One region of the Pauljensenia sp. C0254C2 genome, then DNA from elsewhere that is predicted to be linked to it. Evidence: riboswitches for the same ligand, from Rfam matches in the RefSeq annotation. Region 1 holds a riboswitch; the other holds the start of a gene.

Region 1 (4,392 bases):
CCCACCGGTCGTCACCGTCATGGGTCACGTCGACCACGGTAAGACGAAGCTGCTGGACGCCATCCGGCACACCGACGTCGTCGACACCGAACACGGTGGCATCACCCAGCACATCGGCGCCTACCAGGTCACGGTGGATATGGAGGGCAAGGACCGCCCCATCACATTCATCGACACGCCTGGTCACGAAGCCTTCACCGCTATGCGTGCCCGTGGCGCCAAGGTGACGGACATTGCGATCCTGGTGGTCGCAGCCGATGACGGCGTCATGCCGCAGACCGTTGAAGCGATCAACCATGCGCAGGCAGCGGACGTGCCGATCGTTGTGGCCGTCAACAAGGTGGATAAGGAAGATGCCAATCCGGATAAGATCCGCTCCCAGCTCACCGAATACAACCTTGTGGCTGAAGAATATGGCGGCGACGTCATGTTCGTGGACGTGTCCGCCAAGCAGCGCACCGGCATCAGTGACCTGCTCGAAGCAGTCCTCCTGACAGCGGATGCCGCACTTGACCTGGAGGCAAACCCTGACACCGAGGCGCGAGGCGTCGCCATTGAAGCGAACCTTGACCGTGGTCGTGGTGCGGTTGCCACCATGCTGGTCCAGCGTGGAACGCTGCGCGTGGGAGACGCCCTCGTTGTGGGATCCGCCTCCGGACGCGTGCGCGCCATGTTCGACGAGTATGGCAAGGATGTGCAGGAAGCCGGTCCGTCACGACCGGTGCAGGTGATCGGCCTGACATCAGTTCCACGGGCAGGCGACTCCTTCCTTGTGGCATCCGATGACCGCACCGCCCGCCAGATCGCTGACAAGCGAGAAGCTGCCGAGCGCGCAGCACTGCTGGCCAAGCGTCGCAAGCGCGTCACCCTCGAAGACTTCGATAAGGTTCTCAAGGAAGGTGAAGTTGACACCCTCAACCTTGTCATCAAGGGTGACGTGTCCGGTGCCGTTGAGGCTCTGGAAGATTCCTTGCTGCGTATCGACGTGGGCGACGAAGTTGCCCTGCGGATCATCCACCGCGGCGTCGGAGCCATTACGCAAAACGATGTCAACCTGGCCACCGTCGATAACGCGGTCATCATCGGCTTTAACGTGCGTCCGGCTGAGCGCGTGGCTGAAATGGCCGACGCGGAAGGCGTGGAGATCAAGTACTACTCGGTCATCTACGCAGCCATCGACGATATCGAAGCGGCCCTGAAGGGCATGCTCAAGCCGATTTATGAAGAGGTCGCGCTGGGCACGGCTGAGATCCGCCAGGTCTTCCGCTCCGGCAAGTTCGGTAACATCGCAGGCTCCATTGTCCGTGACGGCATCATTCGCCGCGGCTCGAAGGCCCGCCTGGTTCGCGACGGTGTCGTGGTTGCTCCCGATTTGGAGATCGCGTCGCTGCGCCGCGAAAAGGACGATGTCACCGAGGTTCGCGAAGGCTACGAATGCGGTATCACCCTGGGCTTCAAGGACATTGCCGAGGGCGACATCATCGAAACGTGGGAAATGAAGGAAAAGGCTCTCGACTAGTTCGCACTGTGTTTCCTGTCCCATTGACGAGGGTGACCCATCCACTATGTGAGGGTGGGGCACCCTCGTTTTACGTATGACGTGCAGCTGATGGTATGGTGAGGGGGCACGGGAGCCCGGACAGGCGGGCTGAGAGGGAAAATTCTCCGACCGTTATACCTGAACCAGATCATGCTGGCGTAGGAACGCGGTTTAGTCGTGCGCATTGGTGAGCACGAGGAGCCGCAAATGAATCGAGACGAACAACTCGACATCATTAACAATGTGTGGCCACTGATCTCAGATCAGGATGTGGCGGCGCTGGAAGAGCGCCTGGTGGATATGCCGCATCTGGCGGGTGCTTCCGCCCAGTGCCCGCAGGTCCTCACTCACTCGGCGCGTCCAATGGCCTCGGCGTGTATCGCCCAGCTGGCATGTGGAACACGCGTCTTCATCAAACGCTATGCGCCCCACCTGATCAGCGAATACGACCTGTGTGCCAAACATGACTACGTGAACCGGCTTGCCGCAGGCGCCTTCCCGACGCCGCGCTTCTTCACCTTCGATACCGGCAGAACATGTCTGACGATGGGCGGATGGGTCTGGGAAGTGAGCGAATGCGCGCCGGGTGAAGACCGTTACCGTGCGACGACCAGCTGGATGCCGCCGTACACACGCGAAGAGAGCGTGGAAATCGGCCGAGTGGCGGGGCAGCTTCGTCGCGCCTCTGAAAAGATTCCGGCAGTGGTCGCACCGCCCAATCCTTACCAGTCGCGCATGGACCTCATGCTGGGTGATCCGTTTGACCGTCTTGAAGCCTGGTGCGAAGCGCACCCCATCGTTGCCAACTATGTGTCCAGAACCGGCCGTGACCTGGCTGGTGACCTGGCAGTTGTCGCTCCTTTTGCGCGGGCCCTTGAGCCGCTGCGGGAGCGCCCTCGTTACTGGACACACGGGGACCTGCACGTGTCCAACACGATGTGGAAGGACACCAGGCAGGGTCCCGTCATCACCAGTGTCTTTGATTTTGGGCTGGCATACGCCAACCCGTCGCTGTTCGATCTGGCACAGCTCATTGAACGTCACGCGATCGACTGGCTGACCATCACTGAAGGTATCGAAAATGCGTGGCGTCCCCAGGTGGTGCGCGACCTTCTGGACGGGTATGTCAGTCAGTACCCACTGATGCGCGAGGAGGCTCGCATGCTCGCGCCGATGGTGGCAGTGTCGAACACCGAGTTCGAACTCGCTGTTATCGAGTATGACCAGCGTGCCCCGATACCGGGGCGTACGTCGGATTGGGCGTACACGATCGGGATGGATGCTCATCACCGGTGGTTCACCACTGAATCCGGCACTCAATTTATCCGCACAGTTACCCAACTAGCAATCGAGAGATCATGAAAACAACCAGGCTTTTGCCCCTCCTCCTCAGCGTCGCCATGCTGGGCGCATGCTCATCAGGCGGATCGTCGGATATGTCCTCAGCTGACCAGTCAGGCGCCGACGCCACCGGCCAGTCGGCTTCGCAGGCCTCTGGACAGATGCGTGATGTGTCCGTCATCTTGGACTGGACACCGAACACGAATCACACTGGACTGTTCGTCGCCCAGGAAAAAGGCTACTTCGCGGACGCCGGATTGAATGTGGACATCATGGGCTTCTCCAAGTCAGGTGTTGACGCTGTCCTCAGCGCGAAGGGCGCTGATTTTGGAATCTCGGGAGCAGATGCACTGGCATCGGCTCACGCCGCCAACCTTGGGCTGACGATGGTGCTGAATATTCAGCAAAAGTCCTCCTATGGCGTGGGAGTTCTGGAAGATTCGGGGATCACCCGTCCAAAAGATCTGGACGGCAAGACAATTGCAGACTACTCGGGCGATTCGGCCCATATCTCCACCCAGATGATGATTCAGCACGATGGCGGAACAGGCGAATTTGACCGCGTCATTGTGGGCGCGCAGGCGATGGCGGCTCTGGAATCAGGCCAGGCGGATTTTGCTGAGGTTCTCAGCACGTGGGAGGCAATTGAGGCAGAACTGTCGGGCACCAAGCTGCACATGTTCCAGCCCGCCGACTATGACGTTCCCACCACTCCGGCAATGATCGGCATTTCGACGCGCAACGACTTGATCGAATCGGATCCCGACCTTGTCCGCGCCTTCGTGCAGGCAGCACAAAAGGGCTACGAGTTCGCCAAGGATAACCCCGATGAAGCGGCGAAAACTCTGGTCGATGCCAACCCACAGGCCAAACTTGATCCCGAACTGGTCACCCGCAGCCAGGAAATACTCTCCACACAGTATTGGCCTGATTCAAAGGGTGGTGTGGGCTTTGCCGACATTGATCGCTGGAACACCTACCTGGCATTCATTGTCGAGCAGGGCCTCGTGTATGACGAGAAGGGGACTGCGGTCACCGAACCGATCGCAGCTGACGACATCGTCACCAATGAGTTCGTGAAGTAACAGATGCCCGCGAGGTACCGCACCGCCGTCTCTGCACGTGAGCGCGACCAACACCACCGGGGCAGTTTCATGCCCGCACTGATGTTTGTGGTGTTGCTCCTGTGCGCGTGGGAGGTGGCGGTGCGCGCGTTCAACGTCAACGAACGCCTTATGCCGGCGCCCTCGACGATTATCCACGCCGGCTTTGATGATGCGCCCAATGTCTGGGAAGCCACCAGGATCACCGCCCTTGAAGTTGGCCTGGGAACGGTGCTTGCACTCGTGTGCGGTGTGAGCCTGGCTTTCATCATCTTTGCGATTCGCCCGATCGGTCGTGTCGCCATCCCTGTTCTCATCATCTCGCAGACCATTCCGGTCGTCGCTATTGCGCCGCTGCTCATTATCTGGTTCGGCTTCGGTATCACGTCGAAAGTACTGCTGGTCGGA
Region 2 (4,392 bases), on a different contig from region 1:
CCGCCACCCGTTTCAGTCATGCCATAGGTCGTGACCACCCGGATGCCGTGGTTGCGCGCAGCCTGCAGGAGTTCCTTGGTTATGGAAGAACCGCCGACGAGGACACCGGCAAGCGAGGCCAGTGCGCGAATAACTTCCTCACCGGCATCCAAACACGCTCGCAGCTGCACGGGTACCAGCGAGAGATACCCTGGCACCTGTGAATCCTGAGTGGCACCCGCGATGGAAGAGAGCAGGTCAGCGGGGCGGAAACCTGAATCCGTGTCCACCACCATCGGGCTGAAACCGGCGACTGCACTGCGCATGAGGACCTGAGCACCGGCGATGTGATGGGCAGGAAGCGCAAGAATCCAACGCCCCGGCCCCTCCAGCGCCGCGTGAGTGGAGTGCACGGATGCGATTAATGCCTCGGTGGACAGGCCAACGAGGTGAGGCGTTCCCGTTGATGACCCCGACGTCGGAATCACTACGTCGACGCCGTCCAGAAGAGCCGGGTCATTGCGGACGTCTTCGGGTAGTTCAGGAAAAGCGTGTGACACATCGGTTTGAAGATGGCGCAAGGACGTATGGGGGATCTCGCTGGGAGGACGCATGACCACGACTGTTCGCTTGTGCGACGAGGGTGCCTCGTCCATGGCGCCGTCTGATGCTGTGCGTGCCTGTTCAGCCAGTTTGCTGAGCGAGGCGTAAGCCAAAGCCGCTGCTCCAACGGAAGTGCCTCCCGGAACGACTAAGACACGAGGGGTCTGCACTTGTCCTCCTTTACAAACGGCTTTTCTGAACCATCGTAATGCCCAATCGGTCAATTAACGTGTGCGGAGATGAGATCGTGGGCAAGTCGACATGGAATTGCACCGATAGCCTCGTTACTATCGAGGTATGACTATTGGGAAGCTCTCAGCGAAAGCCTCATGGGCGCTGATCGCATTACTAGGAGCACTGCTCGTTGCAGTGATCGGTGTGGGTGCGTACGCGGCCTACTTCGCTGACCGCGCCTTGCCGCGAACCACTGTCGCCGGACAGTCCGTGTCCGGACAAAACCGCGACGAAATTGCCCAAGGTCTGCAGGAGCGAGCCTCACACGCCAGCATCAATGTGACGGTTGACGGTACGCTGACCAGCGCGACGCTGGAAGAAGCGGGAATCACCATCGACACCGACGCCACGCTGGATGATGTGTTCGCTCCCAACGGTTCGATCCTGTCACGCATCTCCTCACTGTTTACCTCGCGGGATGTCCAGGTGGTGACCTCGCGAGATGATGCGGCTGCGCAGGCATTGACCCAGAAAGTTTCCGCCTCTGTTGACCAGCCCGTACGCGAAGGTTCCATCCAGTTCAACGAAGACGGTGGCACATTCAGCGTGATTGAAGCACAGGAAGGGCACAGTGTCGACCTCGAGCAGCTTGCCAGTGCATGCGATGAAGCTGCGCGCACGCTGACTACCCAGGACATTGACTTGCCGATGATCGCCGTCAGCCCGACGGTGACCACGCAAATTGCTCAGCAACTTGCAGACAAGGCGAACACGATGCTGGAAATTCCTGTATCGATTACTGACGGTATTCACACCTACTCACCCGATGCGCGTGAACGCTCGACGTGGATCGCGCTGCCGGATCTGAACGCCGCGGGCGGAGCTGGTGGCAAGGGCGCTGCCGCCAACACAGGCGCACTTGATGTCACGTGGAATGAGAAACCGGTTCGCGCGTGGGTTGAATCGACCGCGCTGTCCACCAACGAAGAGCCCACGAAGGGTGTCAAGAACGTCAATTCGCGTGGGGACGTTGTCGCGGTCGCGGATCCAGGTAAGAGCGGATGGACCGTCAACAACGCTGGCGAGGTGGCCGATGAGCTGCTCGCAGCCCTGAAAGACGGCACCGCCTACGAAGGCGATTTTGACTACGACCAGACCGAACCCGAATTCACCACCCGCGAGATTGCGGATGGTGCTGGCGACAAGGTGTATCAGGCAGCTCCTGGTGAAAAGTGGATCGACGTGGACCTGTCGAACGCATCAGTGACCGCTTACGAAGGTGCAACTGTTGTCCAGGGCCCGATCCCGATGGTTCCCGGCAAGCCCGGGTGGGAAACCGTTACCGGAACGTTCCGCATCTACCTCAAGCATCAGGACCAGATGATGGGCTGCAGCCCCGGCTACGACTACTGCACATACACACCGTGGGTGTCATACTTCCACGGTGACTACGCGTTGCACGGCGCGCCCTCACGCAGCTCTTTTGGCTGGTCAGGTGAAGGTGGCTCGCACGGTTGTGTCAATATGCCGGTTGATGGTGCGCAGTGGATCTATAACTGGGCCCCTGTCGGCACAGTGGTGGTGTCACACTACTGAGCAGCAGGCTCATCATTGCAGTTCGACCTTTTCGTATAAACCTGATAGCATTGTGATCAGTGGCACGGGGTGCTTCACGCTGAGATCAAACCCGTTGAACCTGTCCAGATAATGCTGACGAAGGAATGTCCGATGGAGAATTTCCATACCCAATGCGTCGACGCTTTACACGCTGTCAGAACACACCACCCGCTCGTTGGAGCCATCACCAACTCGGTAGTCACGAACTTTACGGCCAACGCTCTGCTTGCCATTGGGGCAGCACCGGCAATGGTCGATATCCCCGGCGAATCCGGTCCCTTTGCCGCAATTGCCAATGCTGTGCTGATCAACCTGGGAACCCCGACGCCGACTCAGTGCGAAGCCGCGCTGGAGTCCGCCACCAGCGCCAACGAAGCGGGCACGTGCTGGGTTCTTGACCCGGTTGCCATCGGGCCGCTGCCGGTGCGCACGCAGCTCGCGCATCAGCTGGTCGCCCTCGGCCCGTCAATTGTGCGAGGCAACCCGTCGGAAATCATTGCTCTGGCAGGGCTGGGAGAAGGCGGCCGCGGTGTTGACTCCGCTGATGCGGTGGACGCCGCCATCGATGCCGCCCGCCGCATCAACAGCGAATATGGATCGTTGGTGGCTGTGTCCGGCAAGTCCGATGCGATCGTCTCAGCCGACGCAATCGTGCGTGTCGAGGGTGGCTCAGATATGCTGACCCGCATCACTGGGGCGGGATGCTCACTTGGCGCGCTGACCGGCGCGTTCGCCTCTGTGGCTCGGACCCAGCTTGACGGTTTGGTTGCTGTTCACGCACTGTATGCGGTGGCCTCGGAAATCGCGGCGGAGCGTGCACGCGGAACCGGCACGTTCCAAATAGAGTTCCTCGACGCGCTGGACAACTTCCGCGATGAGGACTTTGAACGCGTCACCATCATCGCGCAGTGAGGCCAGGCCAGTGATGAACAAGGCTGTCTCATCCCTCGACCTGAGCATCTATCTTGTCACGGACGCAGACATGTGCCACGCTGCGGGACGCACCGTTGCGCAAACGGTGGCAGAAGCTGTCGCCGGAGGAGTGACATGCGTGCAGCTTCGGTGTAAAGATGCCGAGTCACTGGATTTCTTCAACGAAGTGATGGAAGTGGCCGACGCTGTCGCTGACTCGGTCACACTCCTGATCAATGATCGTGTGGACGTATTCCTGGCGGCACGCCAGGCGGGCGCGACCGTTGCAGGCGTCCACGTTGGACAAACCGACTTGCCGGTTGCCCTTGTCCGCAAGCTGATCGGTCCCGAGGCCATCATCGGCCTGTCGGCCTCCACCCCTGAGGAACTGAAGGAAGCCGAAGAGAACCCGGGGCGCGTCGACTACATCGGCATTGGTGTCGTGCGTGATACATCCACGAAAACCGATGCTCCTGAGGAACATGGCATCGATGGAACAGGACAGATCGCACGCAGCACACACCTGCCGTCGGTGGCAATCGGCGGCATCAAAGCACCGGATATGGCACCGCTGGCACGTGAAGGATTGGACGGAGCGGCCGTCGTGTCCGCAATTTGCCTAGCACCCGACGCGCGCGAAGCTGCACGCGAACTGGCAGATCAATGGGCAGAAGGCCTGCGCAGCGCGGGTCACTAACCACCCAATTCAGACCCCGAGGAAGGGACTCAGCACGTGCCGGCTATGTATCCAGTGCGTCCGCCAGCTCATGATCCAAGCCCCGAATGACAGCGCATGCATCATCCATGCGATGAAGGAGAACATTTTATGAAAACAGTCAAAGCCCTAACAATCGCCGGATCGGACCCCAGCGGTGGGGCAGGCATTCAGGCAGATCTCAAATCGTTCAGCGCCTCAGGAGCTTACGGAATGAGTGTCATTACGGCGCTGACCGCCCAATCGACGCAAGGAGTGCGAGGCGTGTTCCCCGTCCCGGTGGACTTCGTGCGCCAGCAGATGGACACGCTGCTGGACGACATCACTCCGGACGCCACGAAAGTGGGAATGGTGGCAAGCACGGAACTTGCGGCCGCAATCGGTGAATATCT

What was found. A riboswitch is a leader RNA that binds a small molecule or an ion and turns the genes downstream of it on or off. The one in region 1 is predicted to bind thiamine pyrophosphate.
Region 2: it holds a riboswitch for thiamine pyrophosphate, as region 1 does, so the genes downstream of both, thiM (hydroxyethylthiazole kinase) here and AC1DA5_RS01115 (phosphotransferase enzyme family protein) in region 1, are expected to answer to the same signal.

What each region holds. Positions count from the first base shown of each region.
Region 1 is NZ_JBWPJO010000001.1:231,536-235,927, forward strand. It holds gene infB (translation initiation factor IF-2) at 1-1,519, shown strand, start outside; TPP riboswitch at 1,618-1,723, shown strand; gene AC1DA5_RS01115 (phosphotransferase enzyme family protein) at 1,748-2,902, shown strand; gene AC1DA5_RS01120 (ABC transporter substrate-binding protein) at 2,899-3,966, shown strand; gene AC1DA5_RS01125 (ABC transporter permease) at 4,036-4,392, shown strand, end outside.
Region 2 is NZ_JBWPJO010000005.1:132,797-137,188, reverse strand. It holds gene AC1DA5_RS05555 (AMP-binding protein) at 1-752, opposite strand, end outside; gene AC1DA5_RS05550 (L,D-transpeptidase family protein) at 880-2,352, shown strand; TPP riboswitch at 2,408-2,495, shown strand; gene thiM (hydroxyethylthiazole kinase) at 2,485-3,285, shown strand; gene thiE (thiamine phosphate synthase) at 3,248-3,982, shown strand; gene thiD (bifunctional hydroxymethylpyrimidine kinase/phosphomethylpyrimidine kinase) at 4,112-4,392, shown strand, end outside.